DNA from 3 places in the Frankia sp. CeRuru1 genome. Region 2 is predicted to be linked to each of the others. Evidence: predicted binding sites of a transcription regulator. Region 2 holds the regulator's gene; each other region holds the start of a gene.
What was found. Region 2 encodes LexA, which represses DNA repair genes until DNA is damaged. Its sites were predicted from a motif close to CGAACNNNNGTTCG; they were not measured.
Positions count from the first base shown of each region.

Region 1 (12,135 bases), on a different contig from region 2:
CCGGTCCGCCGTGGCATCGCCGGCCGTCCGTACCGTGCCGCCCGGGGACGGGGGACGGCGGCGGCACCCAGCAGGGCGCGCAGCGGGGCGAGGGTGTCGTTGGTCACCCGCCCCGCCCAGACGAGATCCCAGAGCGCGGTGGCGAGCGCCGTGTCGTCGAGCGAGCCCATCCGGTCGGACAGCGCCCGGAAGAACAGGGCCGCCCCGCCGGTGAGCGCGTCGAGAATCGCGGTGTGCAGCGGACCCGAGGCGATCTCCGGGTCGGGCGGAGGCAGCAGCAGGGGCGCGGTGTCGGCGAGGACCAGGGTCAACCAGCCGCCGTCCCCGGGCAGCCCGCCGGCGCCCGCCCAGTGCACCTCGCCGGCGGAGCACAGCTCGTCGAGCATCGCCGGTGAGTAGTCTGCGACGCGGGCCGGGAGGACGAGCTGTTCCCACGCGCTCGCCGGGATCAGCGCGCCCTGCAGCTGCTCGACGGCGCGCAGCACGCCGTCCACCCCCCGGCCACGTCCGCTGGTGACCGACTGCCAGGCCGGTAGGAAGGCACCGAGGACCCGGGGCGGCACCGCCTCGACCTCCTTGCGCAGGGCGGCCAGGCTGCGTCGTCGCAGCGCGCGCAGCACGCCCGCGTCGCACCACTGCTCACCGCCGCGGTCGGGATGCAGCTCGCCGCGGACGAGGCGGCCGCCGCGGACCAGCCCGTCCAGGACACCGGCGACCACCGCCGTGCCCAGCCCCAGCCGGGCGGCCGGTTCCTCGGTGTCGAACGGTCCGTGGGTACGGGCATAGCGGGAGATCAGGTCTCCGAGAGGGTCACGCACCGGTTCGGTGAAGGCGTCGGGAACTCCCACCGGCAGCGGTACGCCCAGGGCGTCGCGCAGCCGGCCGGCGTCCTCGATCGCGACCCACCGCTCCTCGCCGGCGATACGGACCCGCAGGGCCCGGCGGGTCCGTTCGAGCTCGGCGAGCCAGCCCAGGGTGGCACCCCGGGCGACCGCCTCCGCGGTGGTGAGGTCGCCGAGCATGCGCAGCAGGTCGGCCACCCCATCGACATCGCGGGCGTGGCGGTCCGGGGCGAGCCGCGCGAGCTCCGCGGCGACCTGCGCGAGCGCCGCGGGATCGATCAGCTCCCGCAGGTCCGCCTCGCCGAGGAGCTCGGCCAGCAGGGAGCTGTCCAGTGACAGCACCTGCGCCCGGCGTTCGGCCAGCGGCGCGTCCCCGTCGTACATGAAGGCGGCGACGTAGCCGAACAGCAGGGCGGAGGCGAACGGAGACGGGGACGGCGTCTCCACCTCCACCACCCGCAGCGTGCGGGCCGACACCTCGCGCATCAGCTCCGCGAGCGCCGGAACGTCGAACACGTCCTGCAGGCACTCCCGCATGGTCTCCAGCACGACGGGGAAGCTGGCGAACGTCGCGGCGACGGACAGCAGCTGTGCGCTGCGCTGGCGCTGCTGCCACAGCGGGGTCCGCCGCCCCGGGGTCCGGCGGGGCAGCAGCAGGGCCCGCCCGGCACACTCGCGGAACCGGCTGGCGAACAGGGCGCTGCTCCCGATCTCCGCCCGCACGATCGCGTCGATCTCGTCCGGCTCGAACAGCGCGAGATCGGCGCCGGGCGGCTCGGCGGCATCCGGGATCCGGGCGACGATGCCGTCGTCGGTGTGCATGATCTGGACGTCGACCCCGTACCGCTCGCGCAGCCGGGCGCCCAGGGCGAGCGCCCAGGGTGCGTTCACCGGAGCACCGAACGGGGAGTGCACCGCCAGGCGCCAGTCGCCGATCTCGTCCCGGAAACGCTCCACGACGATCGTCCGATCGTCACCGAGACGGCCGACGGCCGCCTTCTGCTCGTCGAGGTAGCGCAGCAGGTTGGCGGTGGCCCGATCGTCGAGGCCGGCGGCCCGGACGCGGTCGGCCGCCGCCTGCGCCGGCAACCTGGTGATCTCGCGCAGGAACGCGCCGAGCGCGCGGCCGAGTTCGGCGGGTCGGCCTGGGGCGTCGCCATGCCAGAAGGGGAGCCGACCGGGCCGTCCCGGAGCCGGCGTCACCAGGACCCGGTCGGCGGTGATCTCCTCGATGCGCCAGCTGGATGAGCCGAGGAGCACCACGTCGCCGACCCGCGACTCGTAGACCATCTCCTCGTCGAGTTCCCCGACCCGGCTGGAGCGCTCCCCGACGAGGAAGACGCCGAACATGCCCCGGTCGGGAATGGTGCCTCCGCTGGTCACGGCGAGCCGCTGGGCGCCCGGGCGGGCGGTGAGGATCCCGGTGACGCGGTCCCAGGTGATGCGGGGGCGCAGCTCGGCGAACGCGTCGGAGGGGTAGCGGCCGGCGAGCATGTCCAGGACCGCCTCGAAGGCGGAGGCCGGCAGCGTCGCGAACGTCGCGGTGCGCCGGACCAGCGCGCCGAGCTCGTCGACGTGCCAGTCCTCCATCGCCGTCATTGCCACGATCTGCTGGGCCAGCACGTCGAGGGGGTTGCGCGGGTACCGCAGCCGCTCGATCGCCCCCGAGCGCATCCGCTCGGCGACCACGGCGCATTCGAGCAGGTCGCTGCGATGCTTCGGGATGATGACGCCGCGACTGGCGGCGCCGACCTGGTGGCCCGCGCGGCCGGTGCGCTGCATCCCGGCGGCGACGCTCGGCGGGGACCCGATCTGCACGACCAGGTCGACGGCTCCCATGTCGATGCCGAGTTCCAGGCTGGAGGTCGCGACGACCGCGGGCAGCCGGCCAGCCTTGAGATCCTCCTCGATTCCGGCCCGTTGCTCCCGGCTCACGCTGCCGTGGTGGGCCCGCGCGATCTCCGGCCAGCCCGCTGTGCCGCCGCCCTGGCCCGAGGCGCCCATCAACGCCGCGGGTGACGTCCGGCCGGCTTCTCCCGGCCCGTCCCCGGCCACGGATTCGCCCGCGGCGGTGGCCGCGGCGAGCCGCTCGGCGTACAGCTCGTTCAGCCGGGCGCAGAGCCGCTCCGCGAGCCGGCGCGAGTTGGCGAAGACGATGCTGGCGGAATGGGCCAGCACGAGGTCGAGGACATGCTGCTCGACCGCCGGCCAGATCGACGCTCGGTGCGGAGCGGAGGCCGCCGAGCCGTCCGGGGACTCGTCGAGGAGCGGTCCGCCGAGCCGGGTCATGTCCTCGACCGGCACCACGACGTCGATCTGGAGGGTCTTGGCCGCGGGCGGGCGGACCACCGCCACCGGGGCCGTTCCGCCCAGGAAGCGGGCGACCTCCTCGACCGGCCGCACCGTGGCGGACAGGCCGATCCGCTGGGCCGGGGTGTCCAGCAGGGCGTCCAGACGCTCCAGGCTCAGCGCGAGGTGGGCGCCACGCTTGGTGCCCGCCACCGCGTGGACCTCGTCGACGATCACCGTCCGGACGCCGCGCAGCGACTCCCGCGCGGCACTGGTGAGGATGAGGAAGAGCGACTCCGGGGTGGTGATCAGGACGTCGGGGGGCCGGGTGCCGAAACCGCGCCGTTCGGCGGCGGGGGTGTCGCCCGACCGCAGACCCACGGTCACGTCCGGCTGGGGTAGACCGAGCCGTTGCGCGGCGGAGCGTATCCCCGCGAGCGGCGCCCGCAGGTTCCGTTCGACGTCGACGGCCAGCGCCTTGAGCGGGCTGACGTAGAGCACCCGGCAGCGCCGGGTGGGCTCGGCCGGCGGCGTCGAGCGGGCCAGCGTGTCCAGCGACCACAGGAAGGCGGCCAGCGTTTTCCCCGAACCCGTGGGTGCGACGACCAGCGCGTTGCCGCCGGTGCGAATCGCCTCCCACGCGCCCCGCTGGGCGGGGGTCGCGGCGGTGAAGGCCGCGCCGAACCAGCTCCGGGTCGGGGCGGAGAACGCCGTGAGCGGATCCGGCGGATCGGGGGAAGTGAAGCCGGGCACGTTGACCAGTCTGCGTCGAGGGACCGACAACTTTCCGCCGGTGTGGTTCAGGCCGGGCCCGCCGTGGGGCCCGGCCTCGACCCGGTCGTGGTTCCCGCGACCGTGGTTCCCCCCGACCGTGGTTCCGCCGGTGGGAACCCCAACCGGGGATCCCCGGTGGGGATCCCCGACCAGGACCCCCTTGGGTGGTCCCGTCCCGTCCGGACGGTGCACACTGGCGAAGTGCGGTTGACCGAGTTCTGGGCGAAGATGAACACACGGTTCGGTTCCGCGTACGCAGAGTCGTTTGCGCGTGATCATGTGTTGTCCGGTCTCGGTGGCGCGACGGTCGAGGTGGCCCTGGCCCGTGGTGACGACGCCAAGACCGTCTGGCGAACCGTGTGCGAGGAGTTCGATGTGCCGGCGCGGGAGCGCTGAGCCACCGTCCGGTGTGTCGTCGGGTCGTCGAACGCATGTTCGTCTAGAGTCGTCCCTGTGCGGCTACTTGTCCACAGATCATCCTCGACCCTCGAAACTGTCGGACCCACGGCCTAACGTCATCCTCGTGGCCAAGACTCGACGACCTCAGCATGGAGTAGCTCCAATGGCAGGACTCGACCGTGAGAAGGCGTTGGATAACGCCTTGGCGCAGATCGACAAGCAGTTCGGCAAGGGATCGGTCATGCGGTTGGGGGACGACGCCAGGCCGCCGATCCAGGCCATCCCCACCGGTTCGATTGCTCTGGATGTCGCGCTCGGCATCGGCGGGCTGCCGCGGGGGCGCATCATTGAGATCTACGGCCCGGAGTCGTCCGGGAAGACGACCGTCGCCCTGCACGCGGTGGCGAACGCGCAGGCGGCCGGTGGTATCGCGGCGTTCATCGACGCCGAGCACGCGCTCGACCCCGAGTACGCGGGAAAGCTCGGCGTCGACACCGACGGTCTGCTGGTCTCCCAGCCGGATACCGGCGAGCAGGCGTTGGAGATCGCGGACATGCTTGTCCGGTCCGGCGCGCTGGACATCATCGTTATCGACTCGGTGGCCGCGCTGGTCCCGAGGGCCGAGATCGAGGGTGAGATGGGGGACAGCCACGTCGGCCTCCAGGCCCGCCTGATGTCCCAGGCTCTGCGCAAGATGACCGCGGCGCTGGCGAACTCCGGCACGACCGCGATCTTCATCAACCAGTTGCGCGAGAAGATCGGGGTGATGTTCGGCTCCCCGGAGACCACGACCGGTGGTAAGGCGCTGAAGTTCTATGCGTCGGTGCGCCTCGATGTCCGTCGTATCGAAACCCTCAAGGACGGCACGGAGGCCGTGGGTAACCGGACCCGCGTCAAGGTGGTGAAGAACAAGGTGGCGCCGCCGTTCCGGACCGCCGAATTCGACATCGTCTACGGAGGCGGTATCAGCCGGGAGGGTTCCCTGATCGACATGGGGGTCGAGCACGGCATTATTCGTAAGTCCGGTGCCTGGTACACCTACGACGGCGATCAGCTCGGCCAGGGCAAGGAGAACGCCCGGTCGTTTCTGCGGGACAACCCCGATCTGGCCAACGAGATCGAAAAGAAGATCAAGGAGAAGCTCGGCATCCTGCCCAGTCTCGAATCCGATGCCGTGGCGCCCGTCCCGGTCGATCTGTAGCCGATGGCAGGAGCAGATCCGGGGAATGCCGCGGCCGGTCCGTCGTTCGCCCGGACGGCCGTCGCGGCGGACGAAGAGCCGCGGCTGAAGGATCCGATCTCGGTCGCGCGGGAGATCTGTCTGCATCAGTTGGCGACCAGAGCGAGGAGCCGAGCAGAGCTTGCGGCGACCATGCGGCGACGAGGGGTCACCGATGAGATCGCCGGTGTGGTCCTCGACCGGTTGGCCGCCGTCGGTCTGATCGATGACGAGGCCTTCGCCGCCGCCTTCGTCTCCTCCGCTCGGGCCCGTCGTGGGCTGGGTAGGCAGGCCTTGGCCACAGAGCTGCGTAAGCGGGGAGTGGATCCGGACACCGTCGAGGCCGCCGTGGCGGTGGTCGGGGCGGACGACGAGGAGGAGGGCGCCCGCGAGCTCGTCCTTCGTCGGCTGCGGTCGATGGACCGCCTGCCCGAGCAGGTCCGTACCCGAAGGCTCCTCGCCATGCTGACCCGAAAGGGCTATCCGGTCGAACTGGCGGTCCGGGTCGTGAGCGAGCAAGTCGCTCAGGGGCTCGACGGCGGAGGTCGGATGGCCTGGGTGGTCGATGGCGACGAAGACGACGGCTCGGTGTGAGTGGTGGGGAGATTGAGCCTGGGCCGTCAATGCGCCCTTATTTCTTGACCAGGGATTGTGCGAGACCTAGTCTTTCTTGAAAGGTGACAGGACTCCCGCGGCGACGCGGTCTTGATAGCTCGTCCAACTTCACACGGAGGCAGCCGCTGCGAGTGGGTGCCCGAAGACGGTATGCTCGCCGGCCGGTCGACGTTGGATAGGCCGGTTCGGGAGGCCGTCCGGGCTCCATATCGCAATGGCGCAATCCGCGTGCTGCCCCTCTACGGCTGTGATCGTGCCGAGACGAGGGTCCTTCGCCGCTCCAGCCCGCCTGTGCGGGTCCGACGGAAGCGGAGGGAGCAGCGATGGAGGGCGTCCTCGTCGTCCTGTCGTCACTCGTACTTGCCGTCCTGAGCGTTCTGATCCTCGCCGTGGCGCGGTTGGTCCGGGCGACCCGGGTTGACAAGATACCCGACCCCGCTCCGGTGGTGTCCCGAACCCCGGCCGCCCGGGACGTCGGGGACGTGACCGGTCCAGCGGACGTGACCGGTCCGGCGGACGTGACGAGTCCGGCGGACGTGACGAGTCCGGCGGACTTCGACGAGGAGCCGACGGTCCGCGTCCTGCCCACGGTCCGGGAGGGTTCCGGCGCTCCGGCCACGACGGACGCCGACTCACCCGCCGATCGAGACGGCACCGCCGCGCGGACCGGGGGTTCGGCCGTGACCGCCGATCGCTCCGACGGCGGCCTCCGCGCGGCTCATGGTGGTAGCGCGGAGGAGGCGGCGCAGATTGTGGCCCGAGCCGAACGGGAGGCGGCGGAACGGTTGGCGCGGGCTGAGCGGGATGCCGCCGAGATCCGGCGACGCGGCGAGGAGGATGTCGCCCTACTGCGCGAGCGGATGCTCGCCGAGGCGGCAGTCGAAACCTCGCGGCTCCAGGCCGCGGCGAGAGAGTCCGTCCGCGCCGAGCAGGAGGCCGCCCGGACCGAGATCGCCGCGGCGCGGGCGGCGTTCGACGGTGAGCAGCAGGCCCGGCGGACGGAACTGCAGAGCCGGGAGGCTGCGCTGGCCACTCGGGAACAGCGCGTCGAGGACCGGATGGCCAGCATCGACGATCATAGTCGTCGCCTGGCGGGCCGCGACCGCGACCTGCTCGACCGGGAGAACGACCTGGCCCGTCGGACGGTTGAGGTGGCCGACCTCGAACGTGCCCGTCATGCCGCGCTGGAGCAGGTGGCCGGGCTCACCGCCGGGCAGGCCAGGGGGGAGCTGATCGCCGTCATCGAGCAGGAGGCCCGGCGGGAGGCGGCGCTGATGGTCCGCGAGATCGAGGCCCGGGCTGAGGAGGAGGGTGAGGAACGCGCCCGCAGGATCGTGACCACCGCCATCCAACGGGTCGCGTCTGACCAGACCACCGAGTCCGTCGTGACGGTCCTGCATCTTCCCGGCGATGAGATGAAGGGCAGGATCATCGGGCGGGAGGGACGCAACATCCGGGCTTTCGAGTCCGTCACCGGGGTCAACGTGCTCATCGACGACACGCCCGAGGCGGTGCTGCTGAGCTGCTTCGATCCGGTGCGTCGCGAGGTCGGTCGCATCACGCTGGCGGCTCTGGTGTCCGACGGCCGGATCCATCCGCACCGCATCGAGGAGGAGCACGCCCGCGCCCAGCTCGAGGTGGCCGAGCGGTGCGTGCGGGCGGGCGAGGACGCCCTGCTCGAGACCGGCATTTCCGAGATGCACCCCGAGCTGGTCAATCTGCTGGGCCAGTTGCGTTACCGAACCAGCTACGGCCAGAACGTGCTCGCGCACCTGATCGAAAGCGCCCACCTCGCCGGAATCATGGCCGCCGAGCTGCGCATGCCGCTTCCACTTGCGAAACGAGCGGCTCTGCTGCACGACCTCGGCAAGGCTCTTACCCACGAGATCGAGGGCTCTCATGCGTTGATCGGGGCGGATGTGGCCCGTCGCTACGGTGAGGACGAGGAGGTCGTGCACGCGATCGAGGCCCATCACAACGAGGTCGCACCCCGCTCGATCTGCGCGGTGCTGACCCAGGCCGCTGACCAGATCTCCGGTGGCCGGCCTGGCGCCCGCCGCGACAGCCTGGAGTCGTATGTGAAACGGCTCGAGCGCATCGAGCAGATCGCCGGTGACCGTCCGGGTGTCGACAAGGTGTTCGCCATGCAGGCCGGCCGGGAGGTGCGTGTCATGGTCGTGCCCGAGGAGGTCGACGATCTCGCCGCCCATCTGCTCGCCCGGGACGTCGCCAGGCAGATCGAGGAGGAGCTCACCTATCCGGGTCAGATCCGGGTGACCGTCGTGCGCGAGACCCGTGCGGTGGGCACCGCCCGCTGAGCCGGGATGCGGCCGCCGAGGCGGCGGTCCTGGCGGCGGTCCAGCCATCGGGCCAACAGCGACAGCAGCCCGTTGGTGACGATGTACATCACCGCCATGACGGTGTAGATGGGCAGGGCGTACCTGCTGCCCAGGTACTCGACCGCACTGCGTCCTGATCGCAGCAGCTCGCTGTAGGCGATGACGTAGCCCAGTGAGGTGTCCTTGAGCAACGTCACCAGCTGGCTCACCAGCGTCGGGCTCATCCGCCGGACCGCCTGGGGAAACTGGATGAGGCGGAAGATCTGGACCGGCCGCAGCCCGACCGCCGCCGCGGCCTCCGTCTGCCCCCGGTCGACCGACTGGATCCCGGCGCGGAAGATCTCGCTGAGCACCGCCCCGTTGTAGGCGGTCAGCCCGATGACCAGGGCCCAGAACGCCGAGAGCCGCCAGCCGAGCGCCGGCAGACCGAGGTAGGCGAACAGGATGAGCATCAGGACAGGCAGGCTGCGGAACAGCTCCACCAGCAGCGTGGCCGGGATGCGCACCGCCCGGCGCTGGGACAGCCGGGCCAGGGCGAGCAGGGTCCCCACCGCCGAGGCGAACAGCATCGCGGTCAGCGCGGCGCGCAGCGTGTCGAGCAGCCCGTTCCACAGCAGGGTGCGCAGCGCCGGTTGATCGACGAAGACACTCCAGCGCTTGCCGTCGAGCTGGCCGGAGTCGGCGAGGCGGAGCACCGCCAGCGTGACCAGCCCGACGAGGACAGCGGCGGCCACCACACTCGCGATCAGGATGCGACGCCGACCACGCGGACCCGGTGGATCGGCCAGGATGATCTCGGTGCTCATCGCGCCCTCGCCACCCGTCGTTCGGCCAGGGACAGCCCGGCTGCCAGCACCGCGGTGAGGATCAGGTATGCCACCACACCGCCGAGCAGCACGACGATCACCGCATCCGGATTGACGGTCGTGAGCCGTTGGACCATGCCGGTCAGCTCCTCGACGCCGAACGCCGCGGCGATCGAGGTGTTGCGGATCAGCGCGCTCACCACGCTGCCCAGCGGTTGCAGCACGTTGCGGAATGCCTGCGGAAGGATGATCATTCGCAGTGTCTGGGAGAAGGTCAGGCCCAACGCACGAGCCGCTTCGGCCTGACCGAGGTCGACCCCATTGATCCCGGAACGCACCGCCTCGCAGACCAGCGCGGCGTGATAAATCGAGAGCGCGACCACCGCGAACGTGAAATATGAGAAGACGATGTCCAGCTGCGGCAGGACGAACACCACGAAGAAGAACACGACGGTCAGCGGGGTGTTGCGGACCGTCTGCACGTAGGCGGTGCCGGTCCAGCGCAGCGGGGGCACGGGGGAGACCCGCATCGCTGCGAGGACGGTACCGAGGATCAGCGCCGCGACGGACGCGAACAGGCTTAGCCCGACCGTCCGGCGGAAGCCCTCGGCGAAGATGTCGAGGTTATCGATGACGGCGTCGATCGCTGTCCTCCCTCAGGCGGTGGCGGGTGGACGACCGGTCGGCCCGGGTGAGGCCGACCGGTCGTGCCCCGAGCGATGATTGGCGGATCAGGACGTGTACCGGTCGGCAGCCGGGGGAGTGGGCACGGTCGGCTCCACCTTGCCGAGGGTCGAGGTGTACGCCTTCTCCCAGCGCCCGTCCTTGTAAGCGGCCTCGAGCGTGTCGTTGATGAAGTTCCGGAACGCGTCGTCACCCTTCTTGAGGCCGATGCCGTAGGGCTCCTTCGTGAAGGTGTCACCCACCACCTTGAAGGCGTCGGGGTCCTTGTCGACGAGACCCAGCAGGATGCCCTTGTCCGTGGTGACCGCGTCGACCTGACCGTTCTTCAACGCGTCGGCGCACTTGCTGTACACATCGAACAGCACGAGCTGGGCGGTGGGCGCCACCCGGCGGATGTTCTCGGCCGGCGTGGATCCGCTGACCGAGCACACCTTCTTGCCGGCAAGGGTGTCCTTGCCGGTGATGTCGGTGTTGTTCTTCGCGACCATGATGGACTGGCCGGAGACGTAGTACGGCCCCGCGAAGTCGACGACCTTCTTCCGTTTGTCGTTGATTGTGTAGGTGGCCACCACGAGGTCGACCCGGCCCTGCTGGATGAAGGGTTCACGGTTGGCCGACACGGTCTCCACGTAGGAGACCTTGTCGCGTGGGATGCCCAGGGCATCCGTGACGATCTTCGAGATCTCGACGTCGAAGCCCTCGGGCTGGCCGCTGAGGTTCTTCAGCCCGAACAGGTTCTGGTCGAACTTCGTCCCGATGATGATCTTTCCAGCGTCGTGCAGCCGGGCCATGGTGGTGCCGGCGGTGAAGGTCACCGAGGCGGTGGGTGCCGAGGCGTCGTCGCCGCCGCTCCCACAGGCACTCAGCCCGAGGGCGGCGAGCAGCGTCACGCCGGCGAGGAGCGCGCCGCCGCGCCTGTGGCGGCTGCGTCCGCGTGACAACCCGCCTGAGCTCCCGTTGAGATGCCCGGCGGCGGGGCGCCGCGTCCGGCTGAACGATGTACGCATGACTGATCCTCTCGCAGTGGTCCGGACCGCGGGTCCGGAGCAGGTGATCTGGCGTCGGGTGGTGTGTGTCCCCCTGAGGAACTGCGTCCCTCCGGTGGTACGTGCCTCTGGTGTGCCTCCGGGTGCCGGCGGCGCGGCGGGCGGCGGGTGCGACCGGGTCGGGCCCGGTTGGGCCGGGTTGGGCCCGGTTGGGCCGGGTCGGTGGAGGTCAGTGCTGCAGGACCCGGGCCAGGAAGTCCCGGGCGCGTTCGGTCCGCGGCGCGGCGAAGAAACTCTCGGGCGGGGCGATCTCGAGGATGCGGCCGTCCGCCATGAAGGCCACCCGGTCCGCGGCGGAACGCGCGAATCCCATTTCGTGGGTGACGACGATCATGGTCATGCCGCTGGTGGCCAGTGACCTCATCACGTCCAGCACCTCGGAGATCATCTCTGGGTCGAGCGCCGAGGTCGGTTCGTCGAAGAGCATGAGCACGGGATCCATCGCCAGCGCCCTGGCGATGGCGGCGCGCTGCTGCTGGCCGCCGGAGAGCTGGCGGGGCAACCGGTCCGCCTTGTCGGCGATCCCCACGCGTTCCAGTAGTTCCTGGGCCCGGGCGCGGGCCTGTAGGCGGTTGTGCCCCAGGACCTTGACCGGCCCCAGGGTGACGTTCTCGAGCACCGTCTTGTGCGCGAAGAGGTTGAACGATTGGAATACCATTCCGACCCGTGACCGCATCCGGGCGAGCTCATGGCTCTCCGTGGGCAGGGGACGGCCCTCGAAGAGGATCCGGCCCTCGTCGATCGTTTCCAATCGGTTGATGCAGCGGCACAGGGTCGACTTCCCCGACCCCGAGGGCCCGATGATGATGACGACCTCGCCCGCCTCGACGGACAGGTCGACGTCGGCCAGGACCCGGTTGTCGCCGAACGACTTCCCGACGCCTTCCAGGGTCACCAAAGGCATGTCGACCTCCCGGCACAATGACGGTGTGGTGTTGGGCCGAGCGTCCCGGCGGCCTCATGATGGAACGGCCAGGCGCGCGGATCGGTCGTGGGGCCGACAGCTGGGGCGGTCGTCTCGCGCGGATTTCGGCGCACTGGCGGGAACATTCGAGAATAGTATCCCTGCAGCTATGCAAATATATCGAGCGGGGTGTTGCCCGATATCTCGGGCGGCCTCCA
Region 1 is NZ_CDWWEW010000098.1:2,225-14,359, forward strand. Features, by position in the region: gene AC08OP_RS09825 (ATP-dependent helicase) at 1-3,914, opposite strand, end outside; gene AC08OP_RS09830 (DUF3046 domain-containing protein) at 4,107-4,301, shown strand; gene recA (recombinase RecA) at 4,468-5,505, shown strand; gene recX (recombination regulator RecX) at 5,509-6,117, shown strand; gene rny (ribonuclease Y) at 6,462-8,456, shown strand; gene AC08OP_RS09850 (amino acid ABC transporter permease) at 8,402-9,283, opposite strand; gene AC08OP_RS09855 (amino acid ABC transporter permease) at 9,280-9,900, opposite strand; gene AC08OP_RS09860 (glutamate ABC transporter substrate-binding protein) at 10,015-10,974, opposite strand; gene AC08OP_RS09865 (amino acid ABC transporter ATP-binding protein) at 11,183-11,917, opposite strand.
Region 1: the regulator LexA is predicted to act here: its motif matches at 4,330-4,343, upstream of recA (recombinase RecA).

Region 2 (6,718 bases):
CGGTGTGATCGTCGCTGATATGGCCCGGTCCCTGGCGTTCTACCGCCGGCTCGGCCTCGATCTGCCCGCCGGAGCCGACGCCCAGCCGCACGTCGAGGTGCAGCTGCCCGGCGGTCTACGCCTCGCGTTCGACAGCGAGGCGACCATCCGATCCTTTGATCCGCACTGGTCGGCGGGTACCGGCTCGCCGCGGGTCGGGCTGGCCTTCGCCTGCGACACGCCGGACGAGGTCGACGAGGTCTACGCCGACCTCGTCGGCGCCGGTCACGCCGGCCACCTTCCGCCCTGGGACGCCTTCTGGGGCCAGCGGTACGCGGTCGTGCTCGATCCAGACGGCAACCACGTCGACCTCTACGCCCCACTACCCGTAGTGGCCGCGACATCCGCGACATCCGCGACATCAGCTACCGAGACGTCCAGTTCGTCCTGAACGTTGGCAGTTCGGATGAGACGGGTCGGCGGAACTCCGGCGAGCGCGCGTACCTCCCGGGCGAGGTGCGCCTGGTCGGCGTAGCCGGCCTCGGCCGCCACGACCGCGAACGGGATGCCGGCCCGCGCCGCGTGCAGGGCGTCCTGCATCCGGAGGATCCTGGCGAGCGTCTTCGGGCCATATCCGAAGACGCGCCGGCAGCGACGCAGCAGCTGGCGTTCGCTCAGCCCGACTATGCGCGCGAGGTCGTCCACGGGCGCCCGGGCGCGGGCACCCGCCAGAACGGCGGGAACCAACCGGTCCACGAGCGCCGGGTGAACGGGCCGGGCGATGATCGACGACTCGAATGCGACCAGGGGATCAGCGGCCATGGCGAGCCGCTCGGCGAGTCGCTGCGCCGGTCCGTCGCCCCACAGGTCGGCGAGCGGGATGCGTTGGTCGCGCAGTTCGTCCGCGGCCACTCCGAGGTGAGATGGTCCAGAGCCCGAGTCGAAGCGGAGCCCGACGTGCCGCACGCCTGGTGCCCAGCGCACCAGCTTCGCCGCCGTGTCCGGCCCCGCGACGATCAGATTGGCGTCGGAACTCCAGATGATGTCCATGCATCCGTCCGGCAACACCCGCCGGCTGCACACCAAGTCTGTGTGCCCGGTGCCGCCTGTGTGCCCGGTGCCCTCCGAGGGCCCGGTGCCGTCCGGACGCCGGTCCGCCGTCGTCCGCGTGGTGTCCGGGGGAGTCGGGCGGCCCGAGCTGTCCCAGATCGTCGCGGCGAGGCGGTGGGCCCGTCTCTCGTGGTACTCGTGGTACACGGCGCAGAGGCTACGTCGGCGGGGCGGCAAAACGGTTCGCGATCGACGTGGTGGCGTGGGACCCTGGTTGGCGACGGGATTCGCCGGGAAACGAGGGGGAGGCGCGCCACGAGTGCGGCAGGGTCTTCCGGTCCGGCGGATCCTCCTCGGGCCACCGGGTCGTGGGGCCCGGCCGGAGCAAGCGGCACGGAATGATCGCGGAATGGTGCGGTAGCGGGCCGCGTTGAGAACGGATGGTATGACACTTCCTGCTGACGCCTTCGATGCGTCCACTCTCGACAGATCCCTCATCAAGCTGACCGATGCCGATCCGTCTTACCTGCCGAACTTCTTCGACGATTCTGGGGACGGTTTCGACCTGGAGGATCGCGCCGCGTTGCGGCGGGTTCCCGGTCTCGCCACCGAGCTCGACGACGTCACCGAGGTCGAGTACCGGCAGCTGCGGCTGGAGCGTGTCGTCCTCATCGGCGTATGGACGTCGGGTTCCCCGCGGTCGGCCGAGAGCTCCATGGCGGAGCTCGCGGCGCTCGCCACGACCGCCGGTTCGGTGGTGCTCGACGCGCTCGTGCAGCGTCGCGACCGGCCGGATGCCGCGACTTACGTCGGTTCGGGCAAGGCCCGCGAGCTCGCCGAGGTCGTCGCGGCGACCGGCGCGGACACGGTGGTCTGCGATGGCGAGCTCACCCCGGGTCAGCTGCGGCAGCTGGAGGAGGTCGTCAAAGTAAAGGTCATCGACCGGACGGCCCTCATCCTGGACATCTTCGCCCAGCACGCGACCTCTCGCGAGGGCAAGGCCCAGGTCGAGCTCGCGCAGTTGCAGTACATGCTGCCCCGGCTGCGTGGGTGGGGTGAGTCGATGTCGCGGGCCGCGGCCAGTGGCGGCGGCCGGGCGCCCATCGGTACCCGCGGTCCCGGTGAGACGAAGATCGAGACCGATCGTCGGCGGCTGCGGGCCAGGATGGCGCGGTTGCGCCGCGAGCTCGCCGCGATGACGACCGTGCGGGAGACCAAGCGTTCCGCCCGGCGGCGGGGCGAGGTCCCCAGCGTGGCGATCGCCGGTTACACCAACGCCGGTAAGTCGTCGCTGCTCAACCGGCTGACCGGCGCGGGTGTCCTGGTCGAGGACGCGCTGTTCGCCACCCTCGATCCGACCGTGCGGCGGGCGACCCTGCCGGACGGCCGGGCCTTCACCCTGACCGACACCGTCGGATTCGTCCGGCATCTGCCGCATCAGATCGTCGAGGCGTTCCGCTCGACGCTGGAAGAGGTCGCCGATGCCGATCTCATCCTGCACGTTGTGGACGGATCATCGCCGGATCCGGCCGCGCAGATCTCCGCCGTGCGCGAGGTTCTCAACGACATCGACGCGGGCGGCGTTCCCGAGCTGATCGTCGTCAACAAGGTGGACGCCGTGGAGCCGACGGTCGTCGCGGGGCTGCGCCAGCTCGCCCCGGACGCCGTGTTCGTCTCGGCACGCACGGGCGAGGGGCTGGCCGCGCTGGTCGACGCGCTCTGTGCCCGGGTGCCGCATCCCGACGTGGAGATGCGCGTGCTCGTGCCCTACACCCGGGGCGACTTGGTCTCCCGGGTGCACGCGAACGGCGAGGTGCTCACGATGGAGCACACTGAGACCGGTACCCGGCTGTCCGCCCGGGTTTCCTCGGGACTCGCGGCGGAGCTGCACGCCTACCGGGCCTGAGCCCAGGAGCGATCAGACGCGAGGCAACCCGGCCGGCCGCCCGACGGGCGGCCGGCCGATCCACATCAAACCCTGCGGAGCACAGCCACGATCCGGCCGAGGATGGTCGCATCCTCACCGGGGATGTCGGCGAAGGCCGGGTTCTCCGGATGTAGCCAGATCTTGCCGGCCCGAACCCGCAGACGCTTGACCGTCGCCTCCCCGTCGATCATTGCGGCGACGATCTCCCCGTTGTCCGCGACCGGCTGCTGGCGGACGACCACCCAGTCACCGTCGCAGATCGCCGCGTTGATCATCGAGTCGCCGACGACCCGGAGCAGGAACAGAGTGCCCTCGCCGACGATCTCCCTGGGTAGCGGGAAGACGTCCTCGACCGCCTGCTCGGCCAGGATCGGGCCACCGGCGGCGATCCGGCCCAGCACCGGCACGTAGGCCGCGTCCGACTTGCTTCCTTCGGTGGTGCCCGGCGCCGCCTCACCGACGATGGGAATCGTGCCCGCCACCGTCGTCGCGCCCGCGCCCACATCCGCGCGTCGCCGGGGGTGCTCGACGGTCAGCACCTCCATCGCTCTCGGGCGGTTCGGGTCCCGCCGCAGGTAGCCCTTCTCCTCGAGCACCTTGAGCTGGTGAGCCACACTACTGGTGCTGGTGAGGCCGACCGCCTCACCGATCTCCCGCACGCTGGGCGGATATCCGCGCCGCTCCACCGCGGCCCGGATGACCTCCAGCACCTTGCGCTGCCGGGGGGTCAGGCCCGCGTCCGCGGGGCCTTCGGGAAAGGCTCGCACGTTGCCGCGGGTTCCGCCCCGGCGCGTACCCCTGCCTTGGCTAGTCATCGCTTACCGCTCTCCTCGTCGCGTTTTTCTTCCGCCGTGCGGCCACCGGCCGGCCGGTGGCCGCACGGCGGACCGTCCCGCTCCGGAAGCCGTCACCCACCGACTCGCCGCCGTCCGTGACCGAGGGAAACCGCCCGGTTCACACCCGATCGACTCGACGGTAACCGGCGGGTCGCAGAATCTCAAACGTCTGTTCGAGCGTGTTCCTGGCGGTTTCCGGTTCCCGATGCGACAATCGACCACGCGTTCGATCGAACGAAGGTTCGATCTTCGGCGTTCGGTGTCGTCGGAACGGGAGGGTGCCATGGGATCCGCACACAGGGCGCGGGTCGTCGACCTGTCGACGGCCAGGGACCGGGCGGGTCGCCGGCCGGCGGGATACCCGCCGGGTCGCCCGCCCGCACCCCCGCCGCTCCGGCTGACCCGGCGGGGTCGGGTGGTGGTGGTATCGATTGTCGTGGCGGTTGTCGTGGCGGTGGCAATCATGATCATGCCTGGGGTGTCGATCGCCGGGCCGGATGCCGCGGAGGCGCCGCGGCGCCATCTGGTCGTGCCGGGGGAGACGCTGTGGGCGGTGGCGGTGGCGCTCGACGAGAGCGCCGACACCCGGGTCGTGGTGGACCGGCTGATGCGGCTGAACCACCTGCGGTCGCCACTGATCACCCCGGGCCAGTCGTTACTCCTTCCCTGACGCCCGGCTTCCCCGGCTTCCCGGGTCCACGAGTGTCTCGGCGCGGGGGCTCGCGCACCGTCGTCTTTCGTCCACGTGCGGTGCCGCGTGCGGTGCGGACCACACGGACCATACGGGGGTGCTGTCCCCATCTCTGGGGCCGTGCGCTACCTTGGACACAACATCTGGTGCTTACCGGGGTGTAAGTCACCCACAGGTTGTTCCACAGGTCTTCCACGGGGAGCTGGCGGTCCATCCACAAGGTGGTCCGTCCGGCGTGGATGCCGGGTCCTCAACGGTGTCCCGTCGTCCCCGGTCCGGGGCGGTCGGCTCCGGCGCGGGCGAAGGAGGCGTAGCGCGTGCGGTGCCCGTTCTGCCGGCATCCGGACAGTCGCGTCGTCGACAGTCGGGAGGCCGAGGAGGGTTCGGCGATCCGCCGCAGGCGGTCCTGCCTGTCCTGCGGTCGCCGGTTCACTACGATGGAGGAGGCGTCCCTTCAGGTTCGCAAGCGCAGCGGGGCGGCCGAGCCGTTCAGCCGGGCCAAGGTCATCGCCGGTGTCCGCAAGGCCTGCCAGGGCCGGCCGGTGCGGGATGATGATCTCGCGCTTCTGGCGCAGCGGGTAGAGGATGCCGTCCGCTCGTCGGGGTCGGCGGAGGTGCCCGCGGAGGCGATCGGCCGGGCGATCCTCGGTCCGCTCCGTGAGCTCGACGAGGTGGCTTATCTCCGCTTCGCCTCGGTGTATCTGGCCTTCGAGTCGTTGACCGACTTCGAATCCGCGATCGTCGCGTTGCGCTCCGAGGCCGCCGGACCTCCCACCACGCGGGATGGACCAGCTCGACCGGTCCCGCGCGGCGCCGTCGATGCCTCGCCGGTGACCGGCACCCAGCAGGTACATAGCAGGTAGGGCCGGGACCACCCGGCCGGAAGCGTCCTACATCGCCCTGGTTCGTCGTGCCGGCCCGGTCCCGCCGGCGATGGGTGACATCCCGCGTCGCGGCCGTGCGAGGACCGCGGACCTCCCGGACGGCACACCTGCGGCCCGGCTCGACCTGGCTGGTGCCGTTCGTCATGCGTGTTCGCCGTGCGCGTGCTCGTCCCCGCGGGCACCGCCGTGCGCCGAGGCCCGGCCCCGCACCGTCCCGACGTCCGCTGGCGGCGGCCCGGGGCGGGGATGCCCACAACACATTGTTGAAGGTTGAAGCTGACGAGTGAAGACGAGGAGCGTCATGACCGACAGCCGCGGCACGAAGCCGAGCAGGTCAGCGGCGAAAGCGAGTGGGTTGAAGATCCAGCGGTCACGCACCACCGCCGGCGTCCACCCGTACGACGAGGTCACCTGGGAGTCCCGGGACGTCGTCATGACCAACTGGCGGGACGGCTCGGTCAACTTCGAGCAGCGGGGAGTGGAGTTCCCGCAGTTCTGGTCGGTGAACGCCTCCAACATCGTTACCAGCAAGTACTTCCGCGGGGCGCCCGGCACGCCGGGGCGGGAGTGGTCGCTGCGGCAGTTGATCGACCGGGTCGTGCACGCCTACGGCGCGGCCGGCCGCGAGCACGGCTACTTCGCCTCGGGCACCGACGCCGAGATCTTCGAGCACGAACTGGCCTGGATGCTGCTCCACCAGGTCTTCAGCTTCAACTCGCCGGTCTGGTTCAACGTGGGAACCCCCGCGCCGCAGCAGGTCTCGGCGTGCCAGCCCTATGATGCCCTCGTCAGCACGCCGTCCGGTCTGGTTCCCATCGGCGCCCTGGTGGAGGAGGACGCGGTGGGGACGAAGGTCTTCGACGCGCACGGTCTGACCCAGGTGATCGCGACCAAGTCCAACGGCGTCAAGGACGTCCTGCGGATCTGGACGAAGGCCGGTCACGCGCTCGACGTCACCGCCGATCATCTGGTGTGGCGGAGCACCTCCGCGGGTGCCGGGGCCTTTGTTCCCGCCGGCACGCTGCGGGCCGGGGACACCCTCGAGTGGCATCGCACCATCGCCCCTGGCGAGGGTGAGATCACCTCACGGGAGATCGCCGAGGCGGCGCTCGCGGGCCGGCTGCAGGCGGACGGTTTTGTTGGTCGGTACGCCGGTACGAACGCCTCGCTGACCATCGAGGCGATGACTGTGCCGACCTGGCTGTATGACGCTCCGCTGCCCGTTGTCGCGGCCTATCTGCGCAGCCTGTTCCAGGCCGATGGCTACGTGTCCCGCCGGGAGCGCTCGACGCTGATCGGGCTGGACATGATCAGCGAGGGCCTCATTCGCGGGGTGCAGGGCCTGCTCGCC
Region 2 is NZ_CDWWEW010000073.1:5,344-12,061, forward strand. Features, by position in the region: gene AC08OP_RS08000 (VOC family protein) at 1-430, shown strand, start outside; gene AC08OP_RS08005 (helix-turn-helix domain-containing protein) at 352-1,029, opposite strand; gene hflX (GTPase HflX) at 1,475-2,935, shown strand; gene lexA (transcriptional repressor LexA) at 3,001-3,771, opposite strand; gene AC08OP_RS08020 (LysM peptidoglycan-binding domain-containing protein) at 4,076-4,462, shown strand; gene nrdR (transcriptional regulator NrdR) at 4,801-5,346, shown strand; partial or broken gene AC08OP_RS08030 (LAGLIDADG family homing endonuclease) at 5,669-6,718, shown strand, end outside.

Region 3 (4,900 bases), on a different contig from region 2:
GGGGACGGCCACGACTCTTCCCCGGGCGGCCACGGCGGTTCCGGGTCCGGGCGCGTCGGTCCGCGGCCGGCTGCCCGCATGCTCGCGGTGGTCGCGGTCGCCGCGGCGCTCGCGGCGCTTGTGTTCGCCCTCGCGGACCCCTCCCCCTCCCGGCACATGCGTGGCCTCCTGATCACGGTGAACCTCGTCTGCCTCGCCGGGGTGTTCACGGCGTGGCTTCGCGTGGTTCTCGTGGTCGGGGCCGCCAGGGCCCCCGGAGGAATCGAGTAAGCTCGGCTGGACATACCGTGCGCCGGCGTACGTGTGTCCATCCGCTGGTCCAGGCCGACCACTCGTCATGATTGGTCGGTGCGCTTCCGGGTGGCCCTCGTGCACTGATGATCGTCCGGATGTGCTGACGGGCGGTCCCCTCTCGGATCCATCGCGTCGAGCACGTTCGAGACGGCACAGGTTCCGGTCGCGGTCCCTCCTGCCGCGGAAGATCCGTGGCCGCCAGAGTCCACAGGAGGTGGGTTCAGTCTTGGCACGTCATTATGAGCTCATGGTGATCCTCGATGCTGACCTCGAGGAACGCACCGTCGCGCCCTCTCTCGACCAGTACCTCGGTGTCGTCCGTCAGGGCGGCGGCGTGGTGGAGAAGGTCGATGTCTGGGGCCGGCGCCGGCTCGCCTACGAGATCGCCAAGAGTTACGAAGGCATCTACGCCGTCATCGACCTGCATGCGGAGCCCGACGTCGTCGCCGAGCTCGACCGTCAGCTCGTCCTCAATGAGTCGGTCATCCGCACCAAGGTCATCCGGCTTCCAGAGCCGAAGAAGCCACGTCAGAGCCGCCGGGCGGCGGCGTGATCCGGTCCGCGGCGACGGCAGTCCCCGTGCCGTCGTGGGCCGCCGATCTCCGGGAGAGTGCCCATGGCTGGTGAAACCGTCATCACTGTCGTCGGCAACCTAGCCAACGACCCCGAACTGAGGTTCACCCCGAACGGTGCCGCGGTCGCCAGCTTCACCGTCGCCTCCACGCCGCGCACCCTCGACCGCCAGACCAACGAGTGGAAGGACGGCGAGGCGCTGTTCCTGCGCTGCTCCATCTGGCGCCAGGCGGCGGAGCACGTCGCCGAGTCGCTGCAGAAGGGCGCTCGGGTCATCGTCACCGGCCGCCTCAAGCAGCGGTCGTTCGAGACCCGCGAGGGTGAGAAGCGTACCGTGATCGAGCTCGATGTCGACGAGATCGGCCCGAGCCTGCGCTACGCCACCGCCAAGGTCGTCAAGGCCGCGCGCGGCGGTGGTGGCAGCAGTTACGGGGGCGGTGGCGGAGGCGGCTACGGCGCCCCCCCCGGCGCCCCCGCCGGTGTTCCCGCGGGCGCTCCGGCCGGCAGCTACGGCGGCGGTAGTGGTGGAGCACCCATCGATGACCCCTGGTCGCAACCGGCCGGCGGCTACTCCGACGAGCCACCGTTTTGAGCGGCCGGTCGTCGTCCTCGCGAACGACACAACGAGGTAGGAGCACACCCATGGCCAAGGCGGCCGTGCGCAAGCCCAAGAAGAAGGTTTGCGTTTTCTGCAAGGACAAGGTCGACTACATCGACTTCAAGGACACTTCGCTGCTGCGCAAGTACATCTCCGACCGGGGCAAGATCCGGGCCCGTCGGGTGAGCGGTAACTGCAGCCAGCACCAGCGCGACGTGGCGACGGCGGTGAAGAACAGCCGCGAGATGGCGCTGCTGCCCTACACCGCCTCGGCCCGGTAGGGGGTGGTGATGAAGCTCATCCTGACCCAGGAGGTCCCCGGTCTCGGTAGCCCGGGTGACATCGTGGAGGTCGCGAACGGGTACGGGCGCAACTACCTCGTGCCCCGCCGGTACGCGATCCTCGCGACCAAGGGCGCGGAGCGTCAGGTCGAGCAGATCAAGCGGGCCCGGTCGGCCCGCGCGGTCCGCGATCTCGGGCACGCTCAGGAGATCGCCGGTCAGCTCGGTGGCCTCAAGGTCGAGCTGACCAGCCGGGCGGGCAAGGAAGGCCGCCTGTTCGGTTCCGTAACGGCGGCCGACGTGGTGGAGGCGGTGACCGCCGCGGGTGGCCCCGAGCTCGACCGGCGCCGTGTCGAGCTCACCACGCCGATCAAGTCCCTGGGCGCCTACACCGTCGCCGTGCATCTGCACCCCGAGGTGACCGCGACCGTGAAGCTCCAGGTCACGCAGGCCTGACCAGGGCTGGGCGGGCCTGATCGCGGCCGGATGGGCCCGAGGCCGGGCGGGTCTGACGGCGGCGTCCGCCGTTTCTCCCGCTGTACCGCCGCGCTCGCTGTACCGGCTCCCCTGGCCGACCGTCTCAGGCGGCCGGCCAGGGGAGTTCGTTGTGCGTGGGGCAAGGGGCGACGAGCAGATCCGAAACTTTTTCTTATCCACAGGGCACTCGCGATGCGGGCGCCTGCCAGCTGGGTTTCGTCGAGGCTGTGGTCTCGGGTGTCCACAGGTTTCCGGTTTCCGTCCCGATGTCCTCCCCAGGTTCCGGCCGGTTGCCCACAGCTTTTCCACAAGGGCCTGTGGATAACTTTTTGGTGGGGGTGCCCGCCGGTCCGTAAGGTCGGACCCTCCAGACTGAGGAAGGTACTTCTAGCCTGATCGGGCCAGGTCTCCTTCGGTGACGCGGGCGGCGCCCGGCGAGAGGCTCACCGGAGGCCGCCCGCCCGGTCCCTGCTGGGAGCTCCCGGCTGACCGGGGGCGGAGCGGTCCGTTGACAGCGATTCCGATCTGTACGAACATACGTTCGAATGCGGGTCTACGGGAGTCCCGGGAGGGTGCGTCGTGAGCGTCACCGAGATCTCGCGTGGTTCCGGTGGGAGTACGGAGTTCGACCGGACTCCTCCGCACGACCTGCCCGCCGAGCAGAGCGTGCTCGGCGGCATGCTGCTGTCGAAAGACGCCATCGCCGACGTCGTCGAGGTTCTGCAGACGGGTGACTTCTACCGTCCCGCGCACGGCCTCGTGTACGAGGTCATCGGCGATCTCTACGGCCGGGGGGAGCCTGCGGACGTCATCAGCGTCGCCGCCGAGCTCGGCCGCCGCGATCTGCTCGAGCGGGTGGGCGGTCCGGCCTACATGCACACCCTCATCTCGAGCGTGCCCACCGCGGCCAACGCCGGGTACTACGCCCGTATCGTCGCGGAGAAGGCGGTCCTGCGCCGCCTCGCGGAGGCCGGCACCCGCATCGTGCAGCTCGCCTACGGCGCGGCTCCGGACGTCAGCGACGTCGTCGACCGCGCCCAGGCGGCCGTATACGAGGTGACCGAGCGCCGGACGAACGAGGACTACCTGCCGCTGGGGGAGCTGCTCAACCCGGCGCTGGAGGAGATCGAGTCCATCCAGGGGCATGACGGTTCGCTGACCGGGGTGCCCACCGGTTTCGTCGACCTCGACGAGCTGACCAACGGCCTGCACGGCGGCCAGCTGTGGATCGTCGCGGCCAGGCCGGCCGTGGGCAAGTCGACCCTCGGCCTGGACTTCGCCCGGGCGGCGTCGATCAAGAACGGGATGGCGTCGGTCATCTTCTCGCTGGAGATGAGCCGCATGGAGATCACCATGCGGCTGTTGTCCGCGGAGGCGCGGGTGTCCCTGCAGAACATCCGCACGGGCCGGCTCACCGATGACGACTGGGGTCGCCTGGCCCGCCGGATAGGCGAGGTCGCGGCGGCCCCGCTGTTCATCGACGACAGCCCGCACCTGACGATGATGGAGGTCCGGGCGAAGGCCCGGCGGTTGAAGCAGCGCAACGAGCTGCGCCTGGTGATCCTCGACTACCTGCAGCTGATGTCGTCGCCCAAGAAGGTGGAGAACCGTCAGCAGGAGGTCAGCGAGATCTCGCGGTCGCTGAAGCTGCTCGCCAAGGAGCTCGACGTTCCGGTGGTCGCCATCTCCCAGCTCAACCGCGCCTCCGAGCAGCGGGCCGACAAGCGTCCCCAGGTCTCCGACCTGCGCGAGTCCGGAAGCCTGGAGCAGGACGCCGACGCAGTGATCCTGCTGTACCGGGAGGACACGGTCGAGAAGGAGTCGGCGCGTGCCGGCGAGGCGGACCTCATCATCGCCAAGCACCGCAACGGGCCGACCGGCACCGTCACCGTCGCCTTCCAGGGCCATTACTCACGGTTCGTCGACATGGCGAACTGAATTCTCGGCCCGGGGGCGGGACGAGGCCCACGGGTGGAGAGCGCCAGCGGCCCGGCGGCGGGCCGGGTGGGCGCCCGGGTGTGTTTGGCGTGGTCATGGTCCATGTTGGCGGACCGCGATCTTCCGATGGTGCCAGACTGGGCGGTATGAGTTTCAGGATCATCCATGGCGAGTGAGGGGCGGGACGGCGGGCAGCCCGCCGGAGCGGTCCTCGAAGTCGCCCGGTTCGACATCAAACCGGGCAGCGAAGACGATTTCGTCGCCGCGTATCACGGGGTGCGTGCGGAGCTCGTCGGCACGCCGGGCTGTCGTTCCGCGCGGATGACCCGGGGGGTCGAGTCACCGTCGAGTTTCGTGCTGCTCGTCGAGTGGGACAGCCTGGACGCCCATCTGACGAACTTCCGGGAGTCGGAGCGGTTTGCCCGCTGGCGCGCCGCCCTCGGCCCGTACTTCGACGGCACCCCGACGGTGGCGCACAGCGCGGACGTCCCCGCCGGTCCCGACCCGGCCTGACCCTCGACGACCGCCGGACTTCTGATCATGACAGCGTTCTTCGGGTACCTGTTTTTCGCGCCGCTCACGGCGCTCTTCTTCGGTTTCCTCATCTGGCTGGTACCGGCGATCCTGCTTCGGAACACGGACGTGGTGAGCCGGCTGAACCTGCGGCCCTTCGCGTTCTTCGTCACCGGCTACGTCTTCAGCGGGCTGATGGCCCTCTACCTGCTGGTGCTGGACGCCG
Region 3 is NZ_CDWWEW010000040.1:16,768-21,667, forward strand. Features, by position in the region: gene AC08OP_RS05170 (hypothetical protein) at 1-270, shown strand, start outside; gene rpsF (30S ribosomal protein S6) at 521-847, shown strand; gene AC08OP_RS05180 (single-stranded DNA-binding protein) at 911-1,459, shown strand; gene rpsR (30S ribosomal protein S18) at 1,510-1,746, shown strand; gene rplI (50S ribosomal protein L9) at 1,756-2,202, shown strand; gene dnaB (replicative DNA helicase) at 2,803-4,161, shown strand; gene AC08OP_RS05200 (antibiotic biosynthesis monooxygenase family protein) at 4,327-4,674, shown strand; partial or broken gene AC08OP_RS05205 (hypothetical protein) at 4,702-4,900, shown strand, end outside.
Region 3: the regulator LexA is predicted to act here: its motif matches at 2,754-2,767, upstream of dnaB (replicative DNA helicase).